One region of the Lysinibacillus sp. NPDC097195 genome, then DNA from elsewhere that is predicted to be linked to it. Evidence: riboswitches for the same ligand, from Rfam matches in the RefSeq annotation. Region 1 holds a riboswitch; the other holds the start of a gene.

Region 1 (15,164 bases):
TTATCTAAAGGTTGGGAAGGTGAAAAATCAGCTTGGTTAGCATTAATTGGTTTTGGTATTATTTTATTTAACCTAATTGCTGTTAACTTAATTCTTGCAGGTTTACACTCCTACGCGTAACAATGGGAAACGAAAAGCCTTTTCGCTGCAGCGAAAGGGCTTTCTTTTCTTTTCAAGACGTAGTGTACCATGTACAATAGAGGGTAGAGAAAGATCGGAAGAGAGGGATCGTGAAAGTGTCAGAAAATATTTCAGTATTAGTAGTAGACGATGAGGATCGTATCCGCCGCTTATTAAAAATGTATTTAGAGCGAGAAGGATACCAAGTCGACGAAGCAGAGAATGGTGAAGAAGCGATCGAGAAATCTTTAGAAAAAGAGTATCACTGTATTTTACTAGATATTATGATGCCTGAAAAAGATGGGCTAGAAGTTTGTGCAGAAATACGTGAACGTGCTGCAACGCCAATTATTTTATTAACTGCTAAAGGTGAGGAAGCGAACCGTGTACAAGGCTTCGAGCTTGGGGCAGATGATTATATTGTAAAGCCGTTTAGTCCACGCGAGGTAGTGCTTCGCGTAAAAGCGATTTTACGTCGCTCACAAGCATTCTCTCCTACGACGAATGCATCATCATCAAAAGATTTAGTGGTGTTCCAACACTTAATGATTGATCATGATGCACACCGTGTAACGGCGGAAGGCATTGAAGTGAATTTAACGCCGAAAGAGTATGAATTATTGTATTTCCTTGCAAAATCTCCTGACAAAGTATTTGACCGTGAACAATTACTGAAAGAGGTTTGGCATTACGATTTCTTTGGTGATCTACGTACAGTTGATACACATGTTAAGCGATTACGTGAAAAACTTAATCGTGTATCTGAAAACGCCGCTAAAATGATTGTGACTGTTTGGGGCGTTGGTTATAAATTTGAGGTTGTCAATGAATAGAATATGGAACAGTGTTGTCGGGAAGCTATGGGTAACCATATTGCTTCTCGTTTCATTTGTATTATTTGTTTTCACGGTTTTAATGCTCGAATTTCTTCAAAACTACCATATGCAACAAGCAGAGATTTCCCTACGTCAAACCGCTGCAACAATAGCGAGTATTGTGGATGACAATGAGACGGCGGAATCGACTTCGCAACTCTTAACAGAAATTTTACCTGAAGGTACGAATGCACTTATTGCTATTAATCATTTGGAAGTATCATTTGCTATGCAGGAAGGCGTTAATAAAGAAGAAATTCAAGATGCCATTTTAGCAAATAAATCTTTCCACGAAATTTTTAAGTCCGATGAACCAGTTATTAAGGAAATGCTAATGCCCTCTTCAACAGATGAAGCAAAAATGGAGTCGTATGTTGTGCTAGGCTTCCCACTAAACGTAGAAGATGAAGTACACGGTGCCGTCTTTATTTATCAAAGTCCTGATGCGTTACATAAAACATCGAAAGAGACGACGAAAATTGTCTTTTTAGCGGCATTTATTGCTTTTGTGTTAACGACATTTTTCGCATTTTTCTTGTCATCACGTATTACGTCGCCATTACGTAAAATGCGCGAGCTAGCCTTTGAAATTGCAAAAGGCAATTTCGAAGCCAAAATGCCAACAACGCAAAATGATGAAATAGGTCAACTTGCTGTTGCTTTCAATCAAATGGGGCGTCAACTAAAGCATAATCTAGAAGTTATTAATCAAGAAAATGAGCAATTGTCTAATATTTTAACCTCTATGACGGATGCTGTTATTACATTTAATCGTGATCGCACGATTTTACTTAGCAACCCACCGGCGGAGCGCTTAATGCAAAAATGGTTTGTCAATAAAGGTTCGCAAAGCGCTAAGCCAATACCACCAGAGCTGTACCATATGCTCGATCATGTATTAATGTTTGAAGATAAGCTAGAAGAAGAAATTGAAATGGATGGAAATTATTACACATTTACGATTAGCCCGCTTTATAGTGGGGAATTGATACGAGGGGCAGTCGCGGTTATTCGTGATATGACAGAGCAACATCGTCTAGAAAAACTGCGCTCAGACTTTATTGCTAATGTGTCACATGAGCTACGTACGCCTATTTCAATGCTTCAGGGCTACTCAGAAGCGCTGATGGATGATGATTTTATTCAAGATCAAGAAGAACGCAATGAAATTACGAAAATTATCTATGATGAATCCAAGCGTATGGGTCGATTAGTAACAGATTTATTGGATTTAGCGCGCATGGAGTCTGGTCATATGACGCTCTATAAAGATGAAGTCCCGATAAATGCAACATTTGAGCGCATTACGCAAAAATTTGCGCAAGTAGCAAAAGAGAAGCAGGTCCAGCTCATCTTTAATAGTGAATTCGATGACGATGCGCTTATAAGTATGGATGAGGACCGCATTGAACAAGTGTTAACGAATTTAGTCGATAATGCACTGCGTCATACGGATGAAGGTTCTGTTACGGTGAAAGTCGAGCAAGAACCGACATTTGCCAAAATCTCTGTGCAAGACACTGGCCACGGTATTCCACAAGAAGATTTAGCTTACGTCTTTGAACGTTTCTATAAGGCTGATAAAGCGCGTACCCGTTCTAAAGGAGGAACCGGCTTAGGGCTTGCGATTGCTCGCAATATTGTCAAGGCTCATTCGGGCAATATTATGGTCGACAGTATATTAAAAGAAGGTACTACCTTTACTTTCTATTTACCTTTTGACTAAATTTGCTTCGTTAACTTGTTCTATCATAATTCTTTAAAGTTTACTGAAATAAATGCCTATCTTACAGAGCCGGCTGCAAGTCGGCTCTAGTGATGTATGAGCAATTTGTGAAATTTCATCCAACTATATATTGGATGTAACTTGTGCAAGCGATAAACGACAAATACTATGAGAACGGGGGTGGAGTGCTTTGAATGACTCCGTGTTCCATCGATTATACGATGCATACCATCAAGACGTGTTCCAGTTTCTTATTTATCTTGTAAAAAATCGTACACTAGCTGAGGACCTTGCACATGAGGTGTATGTCCGTGTACTGCGTTCATATGAACAATTCGCAGGAAACAGCAGTGAAAAAACATGGCTGTTCGCTATTGCTAAAAATGTCGCAATCGATCATTTTCGTAAGCAAGCTGTGCGGAAAAAGCATTCGCTCGATTTTTTTGACTGGGAAACGGAACAACTACATTCAACCACACCATCACCGGAAGATGTGTTAGAGGCCAGTGATGAATTAAAGCAGATAGAGTCTGCACTTGAAAAATGTACAGGGGATCAAAAAATGGTGATTATTATGCGCTATTTCCAAGATTTATCGATAACAGAAACTGCGCAAATACTTGATTGGACAGAGGCGAAGGTTAAAACGACACAACATCGAGCCATTAAATTTTTAAGGCAACATCTACAACAGGCTATGGAACAGGAGGCGAAAAGGCAATGACACATAAACAATTTGATGATGACCAACTTGAACAAATGTTGAACAATGCCCCAAAGCTGACTGACCATCGTTCGAAAGAGGAAGTGCTGAAACGCTTGCTTGCCGATGCCCGGTTGCAAGATAATATTCATCTTCAAGAAGCGATGCAACCACAAGAGGATGACAAAGAACAAGAGCAATCGATGTCTACTCATCAAGATGTACAGCCTATAAAGCGCTCTAAAAGTAAATGGCCTGTTTTAAGTAGTGTTGCGGCAATTTTCGTACTATCTGTAGCAGGTTATGTGTATTTATCGAATAATACGCCCGCTAACAATGAGGCAAATGCCCCTATTGAGAATTTTTCTACTTTACAAGAAGATCAGGAAGTAAGTGAAAGTGATAATGCGGATGGCGTGATGAAAGCTAATATTGGCGCTGAACATGCGCGTATGCTGACGCTACGTACTTCCGTTTACGAAGAGGATTTAGCAAATGCAGCAGTATTTAGAATTGGCTTAACAGGGGGCAATGCTGATAGTATTCCGATGACGTATATTATACCGAACGAAAAAATAACAGCGGACTTTGGTAAGGAAAAGCCAACAACTTTACAAATGTATGAAAAATATGCACCTCAAATTAATGAGGAAGCGCTTGGATTGGCAAATTACCATCCGTACAAAGGTGAACTTAAAGAAGAGGGCGAAACGCTCGTTCATGTACTACCAGACAAAAATGAATACGATGTAGCATCGGCATCTGTAACGAAATATTTAAACTCATTAAAAGATACTTTTGCTGACTCTGAATATAAAGCTATTACATTAAAACATGCTGATGGTTCTGCTTACGAATTTTCTCAAGCTGGTGAGCCAAGTGAGCCTATTTCGTTAACAAATGCTAATCATTATAATTATTACTTATATACTGAGGAGAATGGCACGGAATATTTATCGCCCGACTTTCATCAAACGTATCCTACTGTTATAGAGGCACTACTTACAATGCGCGATAAAAAAGATGATGTTTATGTGCCAGTCGTTCCAGACAATGTCACTTATACTGTAAAAGAAGAAGATGGGGGCGTTGTCGTTACATTTGACGCACCGCTCGATTTAGCGACAATGGATGCTGTACGGGCAACGCAATTAATCGAAGCAATGATGTTGACCGCGTCAAGCTTTGATAAAAAGCTTCGTCTCGATAACGTTGTACAGGATAATTGGGAGGGCTTTGATTTAACGCAGTTTCTACCCATGCCGGTAGGAGCAAATAAACAAATGTTGCCGTAAAAATTCATAAAAGTAGCTTATTTTAAATGTACATGACTAAATGTTAGTCGTGTACATTTTTTTTGTGTAACAAATTAATGTGCAACATTTCTCATTTAAAAGTTCTACTTGCATGTTAACTGACTAGGAAGATAGATTTAATCTCTCAATAATAAACTACTAATAAATATCGATATTTGAATATTCAGATATTCGAAATAGTTTCCTTGTGATAAATTGGAAATACCACACTAAATTGAAAAGTGTGACAATTAAAAGCGGAAGGGGAAATGAGATTTGAAAAACTTTAAGTTTACGAAATTTTTAAGTAGTATGCTTGCTTTCATTATGGTGCTTTCTCTAATGGTTCCATTGACGAATGCTCAAGCTGAAGAAGCGAAGCCATTCAAGCAGGATAGCCAAAGCGAAAGTATTATTCAACTAAAGGCGGCTATCGCTGAACAGCTAAACTTATCGAAAGATGGTCCAACTCTTCACGAAAGTTTGCAAAATATATCAGGCAATCAAGATGTTGCAGTTATTATTCATTTATCTGAAAAGCCTGTAGCTCTAGAACAAGGAATAAACCAAGTCAAAGGCAAAAAATTTTCTAATGCACGAGCAAATGAGGTCCGTGCAAATGTACAAACACAACAAGCAAAAGTTAAAAAAGAATTAGCGAGTAAGAAAGTACAAATGACTCAAGGATACACATTTGATACTGTTTTAAACGGTTTTGCGGCAACTGTCAAAGCAAGTGATCTTCCCAAATTGCTGACAGTAGAAGGCATTACATTGATCGAACCGGATGCAATGGTGTATGCCTCAGAAGATAATACGGTGAAATCCTCTGAACTAAAGAAGGAAGAGCAATTAGAAGCTCGAATGAATACGAGTAATTCGTTCCTCGGCATTGAACAGCTGTGGAAGGAAGGCTTAGAAGGACAAGGGATAAAAGTAGCTGTATTAGATACTGGTATTGATGCAGATCATCCTGAGTTTGCTGGCATTTACAAAGGGGGAAAAAACTTTATTCCTAATTCAGCAACTTACACGAAGCCACGAGCAGATGACGACGCATCGGAAACATCGCCTACAGAACGTCCTGCTGGGACACCTGAATTTAATGAAAAAGGAAGTGCGTTCTATACATCTCACGGTACTCATGTTGCGGGAACAATCGCGGCAATCGGCGCAAATGAATTCGGTATTAAAGGAATTGCGCCAAAAGTAGACCTTTATGCTTACCGTGTTTTAGGGGCTTATGGAAGTGGTGCAACATCGGGTATTGTAAAAGCAATTGAAACAGCAGTGATGGAGAAAATGGACGTCATCAACCTTTCGCTAGGTGGGGGAGCTAATTCTGAAACCGATGCGGGTTCTTTTGCCATTAATAATGCTATGATTGCGGGGACAATCGGGGTTATTGCAACAGGGAACTCTGGTCCAAATCGAGGAACAATGGGTACGCCTGCAACCGCGCGATTAGGAATTGCTGTTGGTAATACAACAAATCCTGAAGTGATGTATAACGGGGAAGTAAATATTACAGTTGGCGACTACAGTTTTGTAAAGCAATTGCCATTAATGGGTACGACTTTTGGTCAAAATTTAACAACACAGCTGCAAGGAGACTTTGACCTCGTTGCTGTTCCAGGATATGGAGAAGTAAAAGACTTCACAGGAATTGATGTAGCAGGTAAAGTAGCATTGATTTCTCGCGGTAATATCGCATTTGTTGATAAAATTGCCAATGCTAAAGCAAATGGAGCAATCGCAACCATTATCCACAACTTTGCTGGTGGCACGAATGCACCGAACATTTCAGGCACTTTCCTCGGTGATTCATTTGAGTTTTTACCAACATTTGATATGTCCCAAACGGATGGTGATGCCATTCGCGCTGCATTAGCAGGAGGAACTGGAAAAGTAAGCTTTAGTCAATTTGCTTCGACGACGACTACGGGTGATGAGGTGAATGCTTCAAGTTCCCGTGGCCCATCCACACCAAACTTTGACATTAAACCAGATGTCAGTGCACCTGGAACAAATATTATGTCAACGATTCCAATGTATAAAAAAGATTTCCCTAACGCGGAGTATGGGGAAGCCTATGCTCGTAAAACAGGTACTTCAATGGCAACGCCACATATTGCTGGTATTGTGGCATTAATCAAACAAGCAAACCCTGATTGGACTGCGTTTGATGTAAAAGTGGCGCTTTCCAATACAGCTAAAGTTTTAGATAAAACAAAATACGATGTATTTGCTCAGGGGGCTGGGCGTGTAAATGCTTATGCGGCAGTACATCCTGAAATTCTTGCCTACGCACTTGATAGCGCAGTGATAGATGGAAGCGGTGCTATTTCTGAAAACTTAAAAGGTACAGTTACATTCGGCCCTCAATCACTTAAAGAGCAGGATATTTCTGTAACAAAACAAGTTGTAGTAAAAGATATAAAAGGCAACGGCGGCAATTACAATGTATCGATTGATGTGACGAAAACTTTTGGTGATGCGACAGTTACTGTAGATCAGCCAACATTTAACCTAGTTGGTGAGCAAGTTCTAAATATTACCTTAACTGCTTCCAAAGCCACGGCACCAAATGGCTCTGAAATACTAGGGTATATTTATATTAACGGTGGCGCGACAGAAATTTCATTACCATTCGCGGCTGATTTTGGTGATGCGGCAGCGACTGAAATTAAAGATTATAAAATTACTGAAACAGACTTATCCTTTAATGGAGATGGAGTGAAAGACTCAGCTGTACTTTCGTTTACTTTAACGGGCGATGTAACAACGAATTATATCGAGCTGTGGGATATTATGAATCCTAACGGTGGAGAATACGGAGACGGTTATATTGGTTATCTTCATGCAGGGACTGCGCTAGGAAAAGGCTCCTATACGCTGAATATTGGTGGGCAGTATAAACCATGGGGAGCAGCACCTGCCACAACGATTCCGGACGGTCTGTATACAATTGATTTTACTGCTCTTGCAGCAACGGGCGTAGTTTCAGATTATGTTGGACCAATTGTCGTGAAATCGACTAAACCAGAAATTACTGGTTCGGTAGCTGAAGGTGTCGCTACTGGCCAAGTAACCGATAAATATATCGACTACAATGAAGAATTATATTTATATGGTTTACAGTACAATTTAAATGATAAATTAAAAGCTTCTTATATTTCGACAATAAATGGCGAAGTACAAGCACCAGTTGCTTTCGATTTAAATCAAGACGGTAGCTTCACATTCCCAGTAACTGCAGATACGAATGCTGTGTCAGTCGTAATTAATGACGCTGCTGGCAATGTAGGTAAAGCAATCATCTATGAAAAAGAGGTAGTAGAACCAGTCGTAACGCTTTCAGTAAATCCAACAACGTTAAACCTGACAGCTGGGGATACTGCACAATTGACGGTAACAGAAACGTCAACGCCTGCAGAAGGTGAGGCAACGATGGAAGATGTAACGTCAAAAGCGTCTTATATTGTTGGGGATGAAAATGTCGCTACTGTCGTCAATGGAATCGTGACTGCGGTGGCTGAGGGCACGACTACAATTACTATTTCACATGGTAAAAATGAAGTAACAGCCAACGTGACAGTTACTGCACCGGTTGTGGAAGCACCAATCGTTTCACTAGCTATTGACCAAGCTCAGGTTGAAACGAGAATCGGTAAAGAAGTGGCAGTGAAAATTACAGAAGTCACTACTTTTAATGGAACAACAACGGAAACAGATGTAACAAAACTGGCAACATATAAAGTAGCAAACGATAAGATTGCTACTGTCAAGGCAGGTGTTGTAAAAGGAAAAGGTCAAGGAAATACGACAATTACAGTAACATATGGTGAGCACACACTAACATTTGATGTGGTTGTTGTAAAGCCAGGTAACGGTAATGGCAATGGCAACGGAAATGGTAACGGCAATGGCAATGGCAATGGCAACGGAAACGGACATGGCAATAATAATGAAGTTACCGAGGAAGAGTACTAAGCCATTTTAGTTCAAACGAAAAGAGAAATTGCACTGTGCAATTTCTCTTTTTGTGCTTCTCCCTTCGCAAGGTCAGGAACCCGCTTAACCCAGTGCTTGTAAATCACACATTAAAGCATACAAAATTAATCGGAATTTTTTAAGCAGAAGTATTTACTTTTGTGAGATAAAACATTATAGTTAATTTATAAAATAATATTGATTCATCTTCGGGGCAGGGTGAAAATCCCGACCGGCGGTAATAGAGTTGTAAATCGCTAGTGTAGTCTAAAACTACAATAGCTCGCATGATTTACATAATGGCTCTTCAGCCCGCGACCTGTGCAAAGATTTTTTTGCATGGCTGACTTGGTGAGATTCCAAGGCCGACAGTATAGTCTGGATGGGAGAAGATGAAGGTACGATCGTCATTCGTTGTTACGAATTAAGCTATGTGCGAGCGTTTTTTTTAGTGTGTCTATTAATCGCACTGCTTGCTCAAAAAATAGCTAGTAATGGCGCTATTTAATCATGCCTTTTCTCCCTTATGCTGATGTGCATAAGGGTTTTTTCGTGAAAAACAATCGATTACGTCGTCACCTTTCTTCTTGCAAGATTGAATCAGCAAAGAGGAGAGAGTTTTCAATGAAGAAAAATATCAAACTGCAATCGTTTATTACGATTGGTATGCTGAGTAGTATTTCGTTTTTATTAATGCTTTTTAATTTTCCAATTCCACCGTTCCCAGCTTTTTTAGAAGTGGATTTCAGCGATATGCCTGCATTACTTGCAGCCATCACAATGGGGCCAGTAGCGGGTATTTTAGTAGAGTTATTTAAAAATGTTTTGGATTGGGTTTTCTCAGGTACGCCTACAGGAGTCCCGGTTGGTCATATTGCAAACTTTGTGACAGGTATATTATTTATTTTACCAGTATCATTTATATTTAATCGTTTTAAATCAATCGCAGGTCTTGTTGGCGGTTTGGCAACAGGAACAATTGTCATGGCAGTAGGGATGAGCGTGTTAAATTACGCAGTATTTTTACCAATGTACACGTACTTCTTAGGTATGGAGCCAGTCGTTGGCGATTCATTATACACAATGATAGTTGCAGGAATTTTGCCGTTTAATATTGTAAAAGGTATATTATTAACGGCGATTATGGCGTTATTGTTCACAACAATGCGCAAATGGATTGAGCAACAACGTACAATGTATTTATCAAAATAAGCGTAAAAAAGTATAATTATGAATAGTGTTCAAGTAATAACACCTTTTAGATTGTTATGTCTAGAAGGTGTTTTTTGTTGTTTAAATTTGCTATAGCAAAGTTTTGAGATAAGAAAGAATAACAGATCACACAAGCAAATACTATATGTTAGATATTTCATTTATATATCAATACTGTTAAAAAATATAGATATTGGTTGATATTCCTGTCTCAAACATTAGGTTTATGATAACATATATTTGAATCTTTTAACTTTGAAAAATAGGAAAGGAAGTGTATACATCACACATGAAAAAGATATTGAAACCATTGATTAGTGTTATTGCCATCGGTACCCTCTCGCTATCTATAAACATAGATCAAAATGTATTAGCGAATAATCTTGCAAATTCATGTGAGTATGATTCGACATCGAAAGTAAACCCTGATTATTCGACAATGAACTGTTTGTTAACCGAAACTGCACTGCGTTATGATGTTCCTCCTGAAATTGTGAAGGCAATAGCGGAAGGTGAAAGTGGAAATTGGCGTCATTTTGATAAGAATGGGGAAGTGATTGTGACAGCTGATAATGGAATTGGCATAATGCAAATTACAAATCAGGCAGGTTACGATCAAGATAGACTAAAAAACGATATTGTCTATAATATTCAAGCTGGTGTAGAGACGCTAGATGCTATGTTTAAGCGAAAAGATTTACCTCGCATCAACGGAGGGGAACGAGATGTATTAGAACAATGGTATTTCGCTATCATGGCTTATAACGGTACTAAGCCAGTAAATAGTCCAATTGTTCAAGCATCTGGTGAAAGAAATGCCAATGCCTATCAAGAAAAAATTCTAAAAATTATCAATAAAATGGAATTAATAAATTTAACAGAGCTGCCTTTTTCACGTGAACATTTTCAATATGACTCGAACAGCAAGGAGAATATTAAGTTTTCAAAGATGACCTATGATTTTGATTTACCATTAACAAAATCTAAGTATTATTTTAAAACAAATCAAAAAGTTAGTGCATTAACGAATGTCACAGTTAGGACAAAACCTACTACGGATAGTCCTTCTTTAGGTACTTTACGTGAAGGTGAAATGGTGACCATTACAGGTCCATTTGAATATGAAAAAGTATCAACGAAGAAAAACCATTTTGTTTGGTATCCTGTGAAAAGAAGTGACGGAACAGCAGGGTATGTTGCATCAAGTTATTTAAACTACTCAGCTTCAACACCAACACCTCCAGTAACACCGCCAACAACAGGAAACGTTGATGTATCAAAGTTTGCTGATTACAATGCAAACCAATACTGGGCTGAGGATTTTAAGTGGGCAGTCAACATCGGTATCATTAGTGGATATCCAAACGTGAAAAATCCATCAACAGGTAAGTACGAAAACTTACTGAAACCGTACACGAACTTAACGGAAAACCAAATGTTATCAATTCTATTACGTTACTTCAAACCATCAGAACTAGCTTCAACGACAGCTAATACTTCATGGTATGGAGACGTAAACTACCAACTGGCTACAAAATACGCTCTACCAGTTCTAGGTGCAAACACAGCATCCAAGCAAGCCATTGCAGGTAAAAATATTACACGGGGTAACTTCGCTCGGATCTTAGTTTCAATGCATTATGGTAAGACTGTATCTCAGTCAGAAGCTATTACATTCCTTCGTGATAATGGCTTAACAACTACTAAAACAAATGAAGCGTTTAAACCAAATGATTCTCTAGCAAGAGCGCACGCAGTGGCATTCTTCCACCGTTACGAACAAACATTTAATAACTAAATTGCGACTAACATGTAAAAAGGTGACTATAAAAGTCATCTTTTTTTTGATGATAAAATATCCTTTTTTGTTACTCCTCACTAAATACATTGAAAGATTTTGTTTGATGGGAGCTACAAAGACATTTGTTAAACTACTGGAGTGACTGAGAAAGCATAACAAAAGGACTTGTGTGTAATTTTACGCACAAGCCCATAGACTGATGTGTGATTTAATTTATTGCTTATCCCCAGGAGTTCTTTTACTTAACCGCCAGCCTACATATACGCCTACAAACATTCCTCCGAATGCACCTAGTACGCTATAGCGCATGATAGAAACTATGTAGTCGTACACAGGTACATAGGTTGTAAAACTTGTAATAGAATCATCAAAAGTTTGTGTGTAATCAACAAATAATATTGCTAGGGCTAAGGTAATTAAAAATCCATATGTAGTCCATTTTTTAATACTTTTTTCCAAATTCTCAACTCCAAATACTCTTTTGTATAAAAATTGTAACATAGCCGAGTTTGAGTTGGTAGAGGAGTGGAAATGTAGTAAAACAAATGAAAGTGTCCTTTACAAGGATAACAAGCACTTTGAAGCGGATGAATTATAATAAATTCTCGTAAGAAGCTGGGAATTGTAATTGTTAAATTAAGATAAGATAGTGCAAACCTCGAGTATTTGATTACTCGAGGTTTTTATGTTGGGTAATAAAGCGAGTAAATGAAATAGTTGGAGTGACTATTCTAATTTATTATTTTAATGTACAATTAATGCGAGATTAGTTAGTTTTGAGGAGAATGAAGAGATGAGTGAAAAAAACGGACAGTGGTCCAGTAAGTTAGGATTTATTTTAGCATCGGCGGGAGCCGCGATAGGGCTAGGGGCTATTTGGAAGCTTCCTTATGTGACAGGGCAAAGTGGTGGAGGCGCTTTTTTCCTTATTTTTGTAGTGTTCACATTATTGATTGGCCTACCGATGTTATTATCGGAGTATATTTTAGGGCGGGGTACGCAATCTGAAGCGGTTACGGCCTATAAAAAAGTTGTACCAACGAAACCTACTTGGGCTTGGGTTGGACGCATGGGTGTACTCGGTTGTTTTCTATTATTAACGTTTTACAGTGTTGTCGGTGGATGGATTTTTATCTATAGCGGCCTTGGTGTATCTGGAGCAGTTATTGATCCGACCGTAAATCCAGCTGAGCTATTTGGCAAGATTATAGGCACGCCATGGATTACATTATTAGGTTTAGCGCTATTTACATTAGCCAATGTACTTGTCATATCACTTGGTGTACAAAACGGCATTGAAAAAGCAAATAAATGGATGATGCCATTATTATTTATTATGTTTATCGTTCTTGTTATTCGTGCAATAACATTAGATGGGGCAATGGAGGGTGTAAAATTCTTCTTATGGCCAGATTTTTCGAATATAACAGGTAAGGCGCTTTTAGAGGCGTTAGGGCAGTCGTTTTTTGGACTAGCTGTAGGATTTTCTTGCTTAGTGACGTATAGTTCATATTTGAAAAAAGATGTAAGTTTACCGAACTCAGCGGGTTCAGTTGTTATATTAACAGTGCTTGTATCATTTTTAGCAGGACTAGCTATTTTCCCTGTAGTTTTTGCCTTTGATTTAGAACCGCAAGCAGGGCCTGGCCTTCTCTTTATGGTGTTACCAACAGCATTTAGTCAAATGCCTTTTGGGGAAGTATTTTTAGCGCTGTTTTTATTATTGTTTTTATTTGCGACGTTAACTTCGTCTTTTAGTTTATATGAAATTATGGTAGCGGCATTTATGGAGAAATGGCAAATGTCTCGGTCATTGTTAACACTGTTACTTGGGGTTATAGTCTTTATTGCCGCGATCCCATCAGCATTATCTTCCAGTGTGCTAGCGGATGTCTCTATTTTTGGTAAGTCGATTTTTGATGCGACGGATTATTTAGTGTCCAATTTAATGCTACCTTTAGGTAATTTGTTAATTGCCATTTTCATTGCCTACGTGGTGGATAAAACTTTTGTGAAAAAGGAATTACTAATGGGAAGTAAAATGGGGCAAGGTTTTTATCTGACGTATCGTCTATTAATGTTAGTGGTCGTTCCAATCGTGATTATCGTTGTTCTGTTAAATATGCTTTTGCAAAAATAAAAGGTAGTAACCAGTGCCAGGCACCCAAACAATTCTAAATAATCAGAATTGTTTGGGTGCCTGGCACTTTCATTTGTTAATATTCGCTTAGGGCGAGTTCACCTAACCAGCCTTCTTCTTTAATCATTTGTTTTGCTTGTAGTTCACTTTGGGCAATAGGAAATACTTTATTACATTGTGAGATGGCAAATAGCTTATGAATAAAATCATCGGTTACAATAATGCTGATTTTCTTATCGAGCGTTGTGACTTTCTTTGCAAAATTAATAATCATTCCGAAACCGGTACTATCAATATTAGTAACCTTTTGCATATCAATAATATAACCGTGCTTAGTGTCTATACTTATTGCTTGAAGCTCCTCTTTTATGGGACTAATTAATCCATATTCTAAATCCCCTGTAAAGGCGATTAAAATATAATCAGCCTTTGTATCAATAGTAATTGAATTTTTCTGATTCATATAGTGCGCCTCCATTTCGCTCATAGATTAGAATGCGAATTTCTTTACTTCGTTTTGTAAGTTAGTGGAGATTTCTGCTAATTCTTCGGAGTTTTGCGAGATTTCAGCAACTGTTGCATGTTGTTCTTCGGATGTTGCAGCAATTTCTTCGGTCGCTGCAGCAGAATCTTCGATAATGCGTGAAATATCATGAATGGCATGCTGAACATTTAAGGAATTGTCATTGACATGTGTGAATGCAGACTTCATTTCCTTCACACCGTGCTCTGTTTCAGTAACTTGCTCGACAATTTCTTTTAAGGCATTGCCGCCCTTACTAATAATATGCACCTGCTCCTCAACAGCAAGTAAATTACTTTCCATAGTTCTAACAGTTACGGCAGTCTCGGCTTGTATATCTTTGATTAAATTAGTAATTTGCCCAGAAGCTAAACTCGATTGCTCCGCCAGTTGACGAACTTCAGATGCTACAACAGCGAAACCTTTTCCTTGCTCACCTGCACGAGCTGCTTCGATGGCAGCATTTAAGGCTAGTAAATTGGTTTGTTCGGCAATACCGGTAATGACGGTAATAATACCACCTATTTCTTCAGAGCGTTTACCAAGCTTTTGAATTGAATCGGTAGCGTACGATACTGTTTGTGTAACAGAGTTTAAATGTTTGATCGCTTCATTAATGGCATCCTCTCCTTTACGAGCAATTTGGGTTGATTGGATTGCTCTATTTAACGTAGTTTCTGCTTTATCTAAACTAATGGCTACTTCGTCAATTGTTTTTTTCATCATTGTGACAATTTGCTCAGCCTGATCGGATTGCATGGTAGAGCCATTGGCGA
Region 2 (15,164 bases), 240 kb from region 1:
ACTTTATTTTAACAAGACCAGTAAATGTAGGGTCCTATATTGGGGGCAAACTTTTTGCTAATTTTTCATTTGTAGCAGTAAGTGTGTTATTTGGATATTTTGTATCGTATGTATATGTCAATTTTTTGTTTAGTCATATTCCATTTTTAAATATGATTTTAGCAATTATTTTTTATTTACTATGGGTTTTATTTATTCTTTCCTTTACTTTTATGGTCAGTACGATTTTCAATGGACAAGGCGTTATAGCGTTAATTAGTATTGTTTGCTTGCTTCTTTTCAAGATGATTAGTGGCTTACATCCAATAATGGATTTAGTAAATCCTGCTGCTATGAGTCAGCATGCAATGATAGTTTTAATAAAGGGTTCAGTCGATTCTCATTTATATGGAAATATGTTAATAACGTTTATATGGATTACTTTAATGGTGTCGATTTCACATAATTGGATTGCTCACAAGAAATATCATAAAAATTAATAGACAGGAGGGGGGACTTGTTAAAAATCACTAATTTACAAAAAGGATATGGTAGTAAACAAATATTAAATGGCCTAGAGCTTCACATTAAAAAAGGAGAAATATTGGGGTTCGTAGGGTCAAATGGTGCGGGAAAGACAACAACATTAAATTGTATAACGGGCATTTTAGAACCAGACGAGGGTACTATTACTATTAATGGTGTTAGCAAATTAGAAGTACTCAACTATAAGAAACAGTTTTTCTTTATTCCAGATACTATTAATATTTTCAAAAATATATCGGGCTATGATTGGATGCGTTTTGTTATGAAATTATATGATAATAAGCAAACAGAACGAATGAAAAATTTTATTACACAATTTGAGATGGAGGAAGCCATACATAAAGCGATGGGTACATACTCTTATGGTATGTTGCATAAATTAATGCTAATTATTGGCTTCACGATTAATCCTCCAATAATAATTATGGATGAACCGTTAAATGGGTTAGATCCTAAGTCGGTGTTAGCGTTTAAAAAAATAGTGCAGTCATACGTTGAAGAGGGTGGTACTGTGTTTTTTTCCACACATCTTCTCGATATAGCTGAAAAAATTTGCAATGCAGTGGCGATTTTAAAAGGTGGTAAAATCATTCTCCATGAAAACGTAGAAGATATAGTTGAGAAAAATACACTGGAATCCCTTTTTATGGAGAAACAAAATGTTGAATACTAAATTTCTTTTAACTAAATTTTTTGTTTCTTCGTTTTACGCCAAGCCTAAACAACCTATGTTAAAGGCAGTTTTAATCATAGCTTTCTGTTATATATTTGTACAATTAACCACTATCAACATAGCAATAAATTATTTAGGAAACACAGAAGAATATCTGTTTTACAATTTTATTATTTCAAATCTTCTCGTTTATGGTCTAGTTATTTATTTTGCCCTAACAACAGTATTCCATTATTTTGAATTTGGCATAATGGCCCATATGCCTATTTCGTCAAAAGATATTATTGTATCGAAAATTGGCAGTATGCTTTTGCTACCAACAGTAGTATCTGCTATCACTCAAATACCTACATTATTATCGTTGGGCTTTAAAGCGAAATTTACAGAAATAATAAAGTTAATGCTTTTTATACCACTATCTAATATACTCATAATCCTACTTGTGTTATTTATCTTAGCGCTTATTAATAGTTTTAGACATCACTTTATCAATAAAGCAACATACTTTATAGTAAATATTATTATACTCTTTATATTGTCCGTATCGCTTTGTGTGACTGTTATTCAATATATAAAAAATCAGCTATTTATCAACATAATAAGCATCGATTTGACAACGTTCACAGCATTAAAGCAGTCATTGAGTAATTTCATTCAACAAATATATGAACTAGTGCTATCCATGCCTATCGTTGGTGACATCGCCTATTCTTTTACGTCCAGTAAATTTTCTCTCCTTTTCATAATGGCGTTACTTACGATGAGTTTAATGAGTGTACTGTTATTCCTTTTCATTGTAAAAATACTATCCATCCATTATTTTGAAAACGGATTACTTGAAGGCAGCCAATTAAGTAAAAAAAGAACAAAAGTTTACCATGTCAAAAATGAGTGGGCAAATTATTTACAAAGAGAATTATGGGTCATTCATACAGAACCCTATTTTAAAATGCAAATTGTACTCGGAGTAGAGTTATGCCCTATTTTGGTCCTGATTTTTTTAACTAGTATGCAAGCAGGATGGCTTCCGATTAGTAGTAATTTTACGAAACAAGGTGATTTTGAACTATATTTCGCCTATGGGGTTTTATTGATCGGCTGTATAAATAACGTCAGTGGCACGCCATACTCCAGAGAAGGTAAATATTATCACCTGTTAAGAAGCTTGCCATTAAACAGCAAGAAAATTTATTTCTCAAAAGTAGTAGTAGCAGCTATTCCTAGTGGCATTGCTGTTACAACAAGTTTTATAATCTTTATGCTATTTGGTTATATGAACAAGGCAACGGTTTTGATGATGCTCACTATCTTAATATTGATGTATTGTTATAATCTACTAACACCTGTTTTTGATATGATTCATCCTAGTATTGACTGGGAAAACCCATCTGAAGCAGTAAAATCAAATCCGAATGTATTAGTTAGTTTACTTTTTGGATTACCAATTTTGGTTATCGTGATGGCTGGTCATTTTTTCTTACTGTGGTTGGGAGTTTCCAATGGCTGGTCAACTATTATTATATTTATAATTACAACCATCATTACGATCGCTTTAAATATTTGGTTTTCTAAATATTATTTTCGAGATAAAACATCAAAATTAGTTTTATAAAAGTTGTAAGTTTGCAACGGGGTTCTAGCTATTTTTTGTTGTGCTAAATCGTGCCAGTCACAAAAAAAGTGACTGGCACTTTCTTGTTGATTCATACGTGAGATTTAACTTGGGTATGTTAAGGGATTGCTTGCTTGACAAAGGATAAAGCACCTTTTAGACTGTTAACATCCTGAACGAAAAGATAATAGAAATATTTGTTGAATATGTAATTAATTGCGTGTTCATTCTTGCGAAGGTATGAATAATTTGTAAAGGAGATTCTTGATGGAAGCATCGAAAAGTATTAGTAATACAAAGTTAGTCGTGGCAGGTTTATTGCTTGCCATTTTTATGTCAGCAATTGACAATACAATTGTTGCAACTGCGATGGGAACGATTGTATCGCAACTTGGCGGAATGGACAAATTTATTTGGGTGACATCTGCTTATATGGTCACTACGATGGCGGGTATGCCTATCTTCGGTAAATTATCCGATATGTACGGACGAAAGCGCTTTTTTATTTTTGGATTAGGCGTCTTTATGATTGGATCGGCTCTTTGTGGTGTCGCGCATACGATTGAGCAACTGAGCATTTTTAGAGCGATACAAGGGATTGGCGCAGGAGCGTTAATGCCAATCGCATTTACAATTGTTTTTGATATCTTTCCTCCAGAAAGACGAGGAAAGATGGTCGGTTTACTTGGTGCTGTTTTTGGTATCGCAAGTGTTGTAGGACCACTTTTAGGTGCCTATATTACCGATCATTTCGGTTGGGAATGGGTTTTTTATATTAACCTGCCGATCGGCATTGTGTCATTGTTTCTTATTATAAAAAATTATAAAGAATCTCCAGTGCTGACAAAACAGAAAATTGATTGGTGGGGAGCCATTACACTTGTATTGGCGGTTATTAGCTTGATGTTTGCATTGGAGTTGGGCGGTAAACAATATGATTGGAGTTCAGCACCAATTATTGCATTATTCATCAGTTTTGCGGTGTTCTTTATTGTGTTCTTTTTTGTAGAGTTGAAAGCGCAAGAACCAATCCTTCCTTTCTTTTTATTTAAGCGTCGCTTATTTGCTTCTTCGCAAATGTTGGCCTTCTTATATGGCGGTACTTTTATTATTTTAACAGTTTATATCCCCATTTATGTGCAAGCTGTCTACGGTGGTTCAGCAACAAACGCAGGACTAGTCCTGATGCCAATGATGTTGGGATCTGTTGCAGGTAGTGCATTTGGTGGTATCTTTTTAACGAAAATAAGCTACCGTAATTTAATGGTTATTTCAGTTATCTCTTATTTTGTAGGTATGTTTTTACTAAGCACACTAACGCCAGATACGGCTAGAATCCTTCTTACGCTGTATATGATTCTTGTAGGTTTTGGTATGGGCTTCTCGTTCTCACTACTACCGACAGCATCGCAACATAACCTAGATGCTCGTTATCGAGGGACTGCGAACTCAACCAATTCGTTTCTTCGTACGCTCGGTATGACGATGGGTGTGACGATTTTTGGAACAATCCAAAACAATGTCTTTACAAGTAAACTAGCAGAAGGTTTTAAAAATATGGGGCAAGGTGCTAATTCTGCAATGTTTGAAAGTGGCGATATGAGACAAATTTTTGAACCAAGTGTGCGTGAGAAAATGCCAGCTAACATTCTAGATATCATTGTTAATGCGATGTCTAGTTCGGTAACGCATGTATTCCTTCTTGCACTTATTCCTATAGTGATTGCAGCCATTTTCGTATTAATGATGGGCAATTCTCGTGTAGTTGTCCCTGCAAAGAAAGACGAATAATAAATAAGGTACTATATGCTCCTTTGTTTGAAGGTTACTTTCTAACTTTTAAATAAAGGAGCTTTTGCTATTTTAGGCGCCTTTTCCTTTCAGCGCCATCTAGATTGTTTTAAGAGCTTATCGTTTTAAGAGATGAAGGCAAACTTTTGGTGGATAATCTTTTAAAATAATGTTATCGTATGAGATAACTAAATAAACATATCCTTCAGGGTAGGGTGAAATTCCCAATCGGCGGTGATGAAGCAATTCAAAGTCCGTGAGCGCAAGCTGATTTGGTGCAAATCCAAAACCGACAGTTACAGTCTGGATGGGAGAAGGGTACTTGTATAAGCTTTTTAAATTCGTAGGACTTTAAAAGGTCTATTTGGCTACGCTTATACGGAAACCGACTTCCCATCATCAACGTTGGGGAGTTTTTTATTTAGTGAAAAATAGAATAAGTATCTGTTCTTCGGGGTAGGGTGAAATTCCCAATCGGCGGTGATGAAGTAATTCAAAGTCCGTGAGCGCAAGCTGATTTGGTGCAAATCCAAAACCGACAGTGATAGTCTGGATGGGAGAAGAACGATGAGATGGCAGCCTGTGGAAAAAAATAAAGCCAATAGGTTTATTTCTTGACGTCTTATTTATTGGAACTCCCAAACCCCTTTTTATAAGGGGTTTTTTGTTTAGCAACAAATGTGGAAAGGAGGATATGAAGCAATTTGATCATGCTATTTTGAGAAAGTAGGGTGAAAATGTTTACAGGTATTATTGAAGATGTTGGCACAGTAAAAACCTTGCAAAGCAATAGACAAAGTATGATTATTACTGTTATTTCGCCAAAAATGGTAGTCGACGTAAAACTTGGTGATAGTATAGCCGTCAACGGCGTTTGCTTAACTGTAACCCATTTTAATGAACACGAGTTGACGATGGACGTAATGCCGGAGACGGTGAAAGCGACGAATTTGCGGCAACTTACTATCGGTGATGCAGTTAATTTGGAACGCGCCATGCCTGCAAATGGACGATTTGGTGGTCATTTTGTATCGGGGCATGTAGATGGTGTAGGGAAAATTATACGTAAACGTCCAATGGCTAATGCAGTGTATATTGATATCGAGCTGCCAGACGAATTAACAAGCTTTTGTATTCCAAAAGGCTCTATTACCATTGATGGTACAAGCTTAACGCTCTTTGAAGTGGATAATAACCGTGTCACAGTATCCCTTATTCCACACACATATAAGGAAACGGTGTTAGGCACAAAAAACATCGGGTCCATCGTCAATATCGAGACTGATTTAGTTGGAAAATACATTATTCATCAGCTACAACGGGGACAGCAATCGTCGACTATTACCAAAGAATACTTAATGAAACATGGCTTTTAACTTGCGAAGAAGGCAAGCAAATATAAGGAGGTGGCCATTTTGCTACATTCTATTGAAGAAGCAATGGCAGATTTAAAGCAAGGCAAAATCATTGTCGTAGTTGATGATGAAGATCGTGAAAATGAAGGGGACTTACTCGCTCTTGCAGAGTTTATGACAGCTGAAACAATCAACTTTATGGCGACATATGGTAGAGGGCTTATTTGTACGCCGATTTCACAGCAGCTTGCACAGCAATTGGTGTTGCATCCTATGGTTGCTCATAATACAGACAATCATCAAACAGCATTTACCGTAAGTATTGATTATCAAGATACGACTACTGGCATTAGCGCATTTGAGCGTGCATTGACGATTCAAAAAATGCTAGAGCCCCAAGCGCAAGCAAAGGATTTTCGTCGACCGGGGCATGTATTTCCACTCGTTGCGAAAGAAGATGGCGTATTAGAACGTAGAGGGCATACAGAGGCTGCAATTGATTTAGCAAAGCTTTGTAATAGTAAGCAAGCTGGCATTATCTGTGAAATCATGGGCGATAATGGGGAAATGTTACGCTTTAATGATTTAGTGAACTATGCCAAAAAACATCATTTAAAAATGATTTCGATTGAAGCATTAGCAACATATCGTCGTCAACAAACGCAAACAGTGTAAAAGGAGAGATATATGATGGGAAAAACTTTTGAAGCACAATTAATTGGCAATGATTTAAAAATAGCGGTGGTCGTTGGGAGATTTAACGAATTTATTACAAGTAAATTACTTAGTGGTGCACTAGATGGGCTAAAACGTCATGGTGTAGACGAAGAAATGATAGATATTGCATGGGTACCAGGTGCTTTTGAAGTGCCCTTTATCGCTAAACAACTGGCTGAAACAAAAAAATATGATGCCATTATTGGTCTTGGAACAGTCATTAGAGGTTCTACGACACATTACGATTATGTTTGTAACGAATCTGCAAAAGGGATTGCTAGTGTATCACTTACGACAAACGTACCTGTTATTTTTGGCATCGTTACAACTGAAAATATTGAGCAGGCAATTGAGCGTGCTGGAACGAAATCTGGTAACAAAGGTTATGATGCAGCAATGTCAGCTATTGAAATGGCAAATTTGCAAAAAATGATTGGCAAATAAGTTTCGAATGACAATCAATAGCGGCAATGAAAAAAGAACTTGTTGTATTGCAATTTTTGCATAAATTTTTAGGCATAGGGAAATATATGTTTAAGTGTATTTTAGAAAAATACATTGTTTGAATCTGGTTCAGTAGGAGATGAGGAATATTCAATCAATGGAACAAGAAATCGAATTGACAACGTTGAAGGAACTATTTCAACGCTCTGCTGACGTTATCTTTCAATCTTATTGCTTTCAACAATATACTGTGCATTTTATAACATGTGAATCGATGTTTGATCAATTTTTATTAAATAAGGTTATTATTGATCGAGTGCAAGCGTTATTCGAAGGTGATTCGATCACATCGCTTGAAGACCAAATTATAACGGAACTACACATTCCTAATCTTCAAAAAATAACCCATTTGGAAGATGCAATTACACGTGTATTTACGGGTAACGCCTTACTTTACTTTGAAGAGGAAAAACTTTTATTTTCAAGCAACATTGCAAAAAAGCCAAATCGAAAGCCTGAAGAAACAAAAGAAGAACAGGTCATAAAAGGACCAAGAGATAATTTTATAGAAGATGTTTTCGTTAATATTGCTTTAATTCGTAAACGATTGCCGACTAATTCATTATGTGTAAATACGATGGAAATCGGCAAGCGTTCTAAAACTACAGTCGCTGTGCTTTACATGGAGGACATTACGAACAAAAAAATGCTCGCCGAAATTAATATGCAATTACGTAAAATTGATACGGATATTGTGATTAGTGGCGATATTTTAATGGAGAGATTAGAAAAAAAGGCTAAAATTCTCCCTCACCATGATTATACAGGTCGACCCGATTATGCCTTACAATCATTAAGTAGGGGGCGTATTCTAATATTGATTGACGGTGTGTCCTATGCCATGATTACACCACCAAATATATTTTTGCTGTTTAAATCGGGTGAGGATAATGATTATCCATCTTTCGTCGGTTCTTTAGAGCGACTTTTGCGTATTGTTGGTGTATTAATAAGTATGCTTGCACCAGGCTTTTGGCTTGCCTTATCAACTTATCATCAAGAGCAAATGCCTATTCTGTTGCTAGCAACCGTTGTACAATCAAGAACCGGTTTGCCTTTTCCTACTTTATTGGAAATATTACTAATGTTATTTATGTTTGAATTATTTCGGGAAGCAAGTCTCCGTTTACCTTCACTTTTAAGTGGAACAATGAGTGTTGTTGGGGGATTAATTATTGGTGATGCGGCTATCAAGGCAGGTATTACAAGCCCATCCATGATTATAGTAATTGCTATTTCCAGTATCGCTGCTTATACGCTTGTGAATCAATCGTTTGTAACAGCCATGAGTATATTCCGTTTATTTGTTATTTTATTGTCGGCATTTTTTGGCTTGTTCGGTTTCTTCTTGTCCATGTTTTTTATTCTTATTTACGTTGCAAATATTCGAGTGCTAGGTGTACCGTATTTAAATATTGGCGCCAATTTGAACTGGCTTGATATCCAAAAATCTTTATTACGTCTAGCGCCAAAGGGGTATGGTAAACGTCCAGAATTTTTACAGCCTCAAGATAAGACCAGGTCCTCCGGTGAAAATTAGTGAATGCTAGTAAACGGTATGCAGGAGCTAGCATTACGAAAGTAGTGTTCACAGATTTTCCCGTTTTATTAGCAAATGAAGTTATTTGTATACTTTGCTTGTAAAAACGCTTGGATTGGACAAAATACGTATTGGAGAGTATAGAGCAATAATGGTTTTTATACTTGCCAAGACCAATCACAAGGGGTGGATAATTATGCCGAATGTTCAAGTAAGCTGTTCAGTATCGAATTGTGTGTTCCATGCTAAAGGTAATTTCTGTGGGGCTGAAAAAATTGCAATCGATATGGATAAGCGTATCGGTAACAAGGATGAGGAGTTTGCTACTGATTTTGAATTGCATACAATGACAGAAGCGGTGGCAAGTCAATCATCAGATACTTGTTGTAAAACATTCAAATCTAAAGAGAAAAGCTTTAGATAATGGGTATAGATTGTTTTAGTACATGTATATAGAAATAAAAAACATTTGCTAAAATAATGTATCTTTGCCTAAAAAATAATGATTTGGTCAAATGCTAAGTTGTCTTCCGTAGTGGAAGGCAACTTTTTTTGTATTATTTTTCTTGACCTTCCAGTTACTTAAACGATTACGATTGTATTAAATAGATAGCGGATTTAGGGGGAGAAGTAAATGGAGAAGTATGATGACATAGAGGTAAAGGTAATAGCATTAAAGGGCGATGCCTATCTGACAGGAATCCAACAAAGTAAGGAACATCTAGTGTCTGCTCATTTAGCCCAACAAGAACTACTTCTTACGTTAACAGCTAATTGTAACACATCACAGGCTCAAGCTATTTTACAGGATGTTTGCCCAAATCTTTTGCAAGAAATGCAAGGTTTAGCACATGCTTTACACCAGCCATTGGATACCATCATTAAAATGTATAGTGGTTATAATACATCCTTTCCTGAAATGGGTTGTACATCGTTTGTACATGGTGGGAAATATATAAGAAATTATGATTTTAGTCCTTCTTTATATGATGCAAGACTTGTATTTTCTAATCCGCATGCAGGTTATGCAAGTGTGGGCTTTAGCCAGCAACTCATTGGCAGGCTGGATGGAATGAATGAAAAAGGGCTAGTTGTCGGCCTGCATTTTGTCAATAACGCATGGCAAGGGGATGGCTTTCTAGCATCAACGATTGTTCGTATATTGTTGGATCAGTGTAAAAATATTGATGAGGCCGTTAACTTACTAAGCAAACTTCCCCATCGTTATTGCTACAATTTTTCAATAACTGATGCAAGTGGGAAGGTGGTAGTGGTAGAGGCTACGCCAACTGAACAAGTGGTGGATCAGGGTAAGCCATTTATTTGTACTAATCACTTTGAATCACAGCAATTGCAACCGAAAAATCGAGCTTATATTAACAATTCTTTACAACGCAAACGCTTTATCAATAATACTGTAAAAGATACATGGACGACTGAGTCTGTATATCATCTTTTTAATAATGGGAAAACACCATTATTTGTTAAACAGTATAACGAATACTTCGGCACTTTGCATACGGTCATCTACGCACCATCTAATTTACAGGTGATTGTAGGAATAGGACAAAATTGTATGCCGCTATCATTTTCTCTACAACAGTATATAGAAGGTAATCTTATTTTGCCGAAAACCATTAAAGGAAAAATACTTCAGACTATCTAATTTAGAAGGCTTGGTTTATAATTTAAAAGAATATATAAGGGGAATGGCATAACATTAGTTGGGCTGTTCTCCTTTCGTTTTGTTGCTATTTCGACTTACGAAAGAAATGAATTCTAATAAAAATTATAACAATACTGGCGTGTAATAAAATGTGTAATTGGATTTAACGAATTTTTTCAAGGTATTTTAAAATAAACATGATGAAACGAAAATTACTATAGTATAATATTATTGTAATTTACATGAATAATAATCTGTTATAGTAATTATGACATATGTTTTTTATTGAATAAAATAGATGAGGAAGTACCATTTTGTATGAAAAATCGTAAAATTAAACTAATTTTAGTATTAGCGACTGTCTTATTATCATTGTTTACAAGTTTAAATGTTGCGACTTCTTATGTGAAAATGAAAAAGACAGTGGAAGAATCCATTGCAAACCAAAGCCTAGAAGCGGCTATATCGATAGCTTCATCACTTGATGTCAAACTATATCAGCAGTTTTTAAATAATCCAGTAGAAAGTGAAGCGTATTGGGAATTAAGAAGCTACTTAAATGATGCGAGAGAAAAGTTAGGCGCTTTATTAGTGTATACTTTACTTATTGATAATCCTACAGTATCTACTGCCATGATAGCTGGTGCACCTGCCAACATAACTAAAGGTTTTGAAATTGGTATACCTTGTACCGTTCCTGAGAAGCAAGTTAAATTAGCGAACCGAGGATTAACGTATGTTACGAATGTCATTGAGGACCCTAATCATGGAGACTACCTTTCCGTTGGGGCTCCTATTAAGAATGAAAATGGTCAAATTATCGGCTATCTCGGAATTGATATAGGGGCCGACAAAGTCAATGGCATTAAAGGTAAAGTGCTAGAAAATAATATATTATTGTTTATCTATAATGGACTATTTATTATATTTGTTATTGCTTCTTTTTTCTTTTTACAAAGATGGTATCAAAAAGAAGTGACGAAAGAAGTGGAACTTACTGAGGACACCTATCAAACTGAAATAAAAGCGTTAATTACTTCCGTCTCTTCGTTAAGACATGATTTTACCAACCATATACAAGTATTGTATGGTCTATTACAATTAGGAGAGGCCGATCAAGCGAAACATTATTTATCATCTTTATCGAAAGATGTACAGGAAATAAAATCATTAAAATTAAATATTAATCATCCTGGTCTGTCCATTTTGTTGCAAACGAAAAAATTGGCGGCTCAAAATCATAATATTAAAATGGATGTAACGGTTTCACAGGATGCTTACAATAATATAAAAACAACTGATTTAATAAAAATATTGTCCAATTTAATTGATAATGCGATTGACGCTACAATTGAATTGCCTGAGAATGATCGTAAAGTAACAATTTACTGTTATGCGGATGCCTTGAAGTATGTTTTTACAATTATTAATACAGGGCCAACAATATCTGAGCCACATCAAATATTTAAGCAAGGCTTTACAACGAAAAAGCCTGAACTAGGTAAAATAAGAGGACAAGGCCTGTTTATTGTAAAAGAAGTTGTTAAAAAATATAACGGCACTATCTCTATCCAAACAACAGCAGAATCTGAAACGACAGCGAAAGTAATCATTCCTTTAAAGTAGGCCATATACTCACTATGAAGCCGAACCGCTTTGGAAAATAGAATAAATAATGATAGCTTCCTACTTGAACTAGTAGGGGGCTTTTTATTTGTTCAATAAAGCTACCTATCAGCATTATGGAATTCTCGAAATTGCAGGTGAGAAAGTAAATGTATGCAGCCGGAATGGTACTATTTTGCGAAAAGTATTAAAGGGACAAAGGTTTAAAATTAAAGACATGCATACCAATAGCGAAAAAAATATTAAACGGTATGCTATAGGCAAGAATGAATTTATTAGCTCTAAGGAGCCTATACGCGTCATAACGGGCTATTTAGTAATGAAGAATAACCAAACCTTAGTCATTGGTGGTAAACCGCTCATTTTAGAAGCTCGCAAGCCATATCCATTTAGTGAAGTATATGGTATGCAAGTATTGCTTACTGATTATGACAAGACATGGGTTATCGTAGAAGGAGCAGATTTCACGCTAAACCATTTAGATGCTTAGGAACCAATAAATCTTAAATTTTTAATTACAACTATTAACCTTTCAAAATTGAATGCATAGCGTCTGATTAAAAAGCACTCTAAATACCTTATTTTACTGTATATAAAAAGCTATCGTTTTTAATAAAGATTCATCAAAACGATAGCTTTCTTTTAAAAAGATTGATTATATTAAATCTCCTTATTCCTCTAACTTGCGTCCAATTGATTAATATTTTAAATATTAAAGACCCAAACTATAACACAAATTTATTTGGATTTATTAGTTAAAAGTATAGTTTCTGATTGATTATCCCATTTAATTACCGCATCAATTTCCGAATCCTTTGTAGCATTTGTACATCCGTTTGGCAAAGTGAATGTTCCATTTTCCTCGATTGGCACATCCCCTGATGAATTACTAATTGCATACTCTATTTTTTCTGGAATAAGTTGATTTCCTATAAATTTTATATACCCACTTGTTGGTTGACAGTCAGTAGATTTCTTAACTTCGTAATGTACGGCCCAATTTTCGCTTTCTCCATATAATATAAATGTCTCACCTTCACAAGCGGTTAAAAATAATAGACTAAAGAAAATTACTAAATATTTAATTTTCTTGTAAATCATTGATAACACCCTTTCAGATACATATTTTTATTCTATACACGTTTATTTTTATTTGTTTCTTAACAAAATTTAATCATATTTATCAATATCATACAATGCATAGTTCTAAAAATAGACATTTTTCTGAAAATATGCAAAAATAAATATAAATATGATTGCCAAAAAAAGGAATAAAAGGAGATGAAAGTATAAAACTATTATAAACAGTCTATTAGCACATATTCTCATAGTAGTACTTATAAAAAAGGAGGAAGTTAATTATGAAGTTTCGTATAATCATGTTTGTTTTTAGCGCCCTTTTTGTTCTGTCTGCAAGTAAAGTTGCTTTAGCTAACGAAAATGAAGGAAGTTCTACAGTTATTGACTATGAATCGTCTCAATTATCCAATGAGGTATTGTTTCAAAAAGCACTAGCTGGGGAATTAGTTAATAATGAGCATACTCAAGTATATGTGACAGTTACTGAAAACGAAAACGAGCAGCCCAAAGGACTATTATCCACAATCGAAGAAGATAAAGTAGAAATAACAAAAGTAGAAATCCATAAAGTACTTAGTGAAGAAGTTTTTCCAAATGGTGATGTAATTTCTAAAGGAGAAAGTGAAATAACTTTATTAGCAGCTGGTCAATTAAGTGAAGACAAGTATCCAGCTTCTTCGAGTGTTGGAGTGAGAATTAAATTAGATTATGATGGACAGTCACTAGGTGGGTTCTCAACGAGAAAACTTACTAGATACACAGTAACACCACTCAGATCAGACGCTGCATTTAATATGACTAGTTTAGAATATCAGGCAGCTAATTTTGGAACTGGATGGAAAGCTGACGGAACTATGTATGTTGCTTCTGAATATATGCCAAAACAACAGATAACATCTATCGTATATGATTCACCAATTTCTCATACAACTAATTTTGTGAAATATACACCTATTAATAGCGATGTTATTGCTTCATCAGGAATTACGGGTAAGTTTTCTTATAGACGTGGAAGCGGTTCAATTTTAACACATCAATTTGATCTTTCTTGGTAATACCTATTTATATTATTCTTAAAGCGCAGTTCACTGTTTCTATATAAACAGTGATTCTGTGCTTTTTTAGTACATTTGTTGATTTAGTTATTGAACAATATCTTCAAAGTGTTCAGCAATCTAACACCTCTTTTTTGGGGGAAAGTTTTAATAGAGCACAATTAAAGAGTTAAAAAAAATCAAAAATGCTTTGGGTGGAAATAAAAAATGAATATTATCATCGGTTCTTACTACTGATAGGTTAGCTTAAGTGGATTGTGAAAATATATTCTTCAATTAACAGGCGCGATTCTTTAACAAGAATCAGCGCTCGTTTGCATTAAAGGGCAATATTGAGGAATAAGAAAAACATTAAATAAACATTAAAAGATGTCGCAGAAAAGAGGGGTGGTTAATAATGTATCCAACTGGTCCAATCAGATTCTTCGGGTGACCATACAAAAGTGGTAACAACATTCGATGGAAGAATTTTGAAATTCAAAAGGGTGTTTTTGTAGTGTATGTGATGCTCCATCGAATCAATTAGAAAGATTCTCACAAAGTTAAGTTCTTTTGACGGCTATACAGAGGTAGTAAATAGTAGTACGAATGAGTCAATTGGGAATACGTATCGTTATCGTAACGGAAATGGACAAATGGTTACGATGATTAATCCTGGATCTATTGGTGATTGGGTAGATGCCTTTGGAGGAGATAAGCACAAAGTCATTGAGGATTATAGTTCGGGGAAAATTCAAACATATACAATGTCACCCCCTCCGTCTAAACAGTATTATGAGCGACTTCCATCATTTTCTGGGCAACGAACATCATACACTAACAGTAAATCACTAGAGTACGAAAGAAGGGGACGATGGCATTGGAACAATCTATTCTTGATTTACTGCGAGCAGGGGGATTTATTTTATATGTAAGACATGGAGAAGCGACGGTAGGTGAGGATCAGCCATATTTTAATTTTCAATACTGTTATACACAGCGGAATTTATCTGATTACGGTCGGAGAGAAGCTGTTTACTA

What was found. A riboswitch is a leader RNA that binds a small molecule or an ion and turns the genes downstream of it on or off. The one in region 1 is predicted to bind FMN.
Region 2: it holds a riboswitch for FMN, as region 1 does, so the genes downstream of both, ribE (riboflavin synthase) here and ACIQXI_RS10000 (ECF transporter S component) in region 1, are expected to answer to the same signal.

What each region holds. Positions count from the first base shown of each region.
Region 1 covers NZ_JBIWDP010000001.1:1,922,039-1,937,202, reverse strand. The annotation lists gene ccsB (c-type cytochrome biogenesis protein CcsB) at 1-120, shown strand, start outside; gene ACIQXI_RS10025 (response regulator transcription factor) at 237-953, shown strand; gene ACIQXI_RS10020 (ATP-binding protein) at 946-2,721, shown strand; gene sigX (RNA polymerase sigma factor SigX) at 2,912-3,445, shown strand; gene ACIQXI_RS10010 (RNA polymerase subunit sigma) at 3,442-4,719, shown strand; gene ACIQXI_RS10005 (S8 family serine peptidase) at 4,996-8,712, shown strand; FMN riboswitch at 8,914-9,110, shown strand; gene ACIQXI_RS10000 (ECF transporter S component) at 9,337-9,924, shown strand; gene ACIQXI_RS09995 (SH3 domain-containing protein) at 10,214-11,722, shown strand; gene ACIQXI_RS09990 (hypothetical protein) at 11,939-12,184, opposite strand; gene ACIQXI_RS09985 (sodium-dependent transporter) at 12,519-13,865, shown strand; gene ACIQXI_RS09980 (STAS domain-containing protein) at 13,942-14,328, opposite strand; gene ACIQXI_RS09975 (methyl-accepting chemotaxis protein) at 14,356-15,164, opposite strand, start outside.
Region 2 covers NZ_JBIWDP010000001.1:1,683,971-1,699,134, reverse strand. The annotation lists gene ACIQXI_RS08780 (ABC transporter permease) at 1-479, shown strand, start outside; gene ACIQXI_RS08775 (ABC transporter ATP-binding protein) at 497-1,198, shown strand; gene ACIQXI_RS08770 (hypothetical protein) at 1,185-2,810, shown strand; gene ACIQXI_RS08765 (MDR family MFS transporter) at 3,078-4,601, shown strand; FMN riboswitch at 4,799-4,924, shown strand; FMN riboswitch at 5,045-5,170, shown strand; gene ribE (riboflavin synthase) at 5,339-5,977, shown strand; partial or broken gene ribB (3,4-dihydroxy-2-butanone-4-phosphate synthase) at 6,017-6,628, shown strand; gene ribH (6,7-dimethyl-8-ribityllumazine synthase) at 6,647-7,117, shown strand; gene ACIQXI_RS08745 (spore germination protein) at 7,275-8,717, shown strand; gene ACIQXI_RS08740 (DUF1540 domain-containing protein) at 8,914-9,141, shown strand; gene ACIQXI_RS08735 (C45 family autoproteolytic acyltransferase/hydrolase) at 9,352-10,383, shown strand; gene ACIQXI_RS08730 (Spo0B domain-containing protein) at 10,702-12,009, shown strand; gene ACIQXI_RS08725 (hypothetical protein) at 12,098-12,499, shown strand; gene ACIQXI_RS08720 (hypothetical protein) at 12,748-13,110, opposite strand; gene ACIQXI_RS08715 (hypothetical protein) at 13,371-14,144, shown strand; gene ACIQXI_RS08710 (histidine phosphatase family protein) at 15,004-15,164, shown strand, end outside.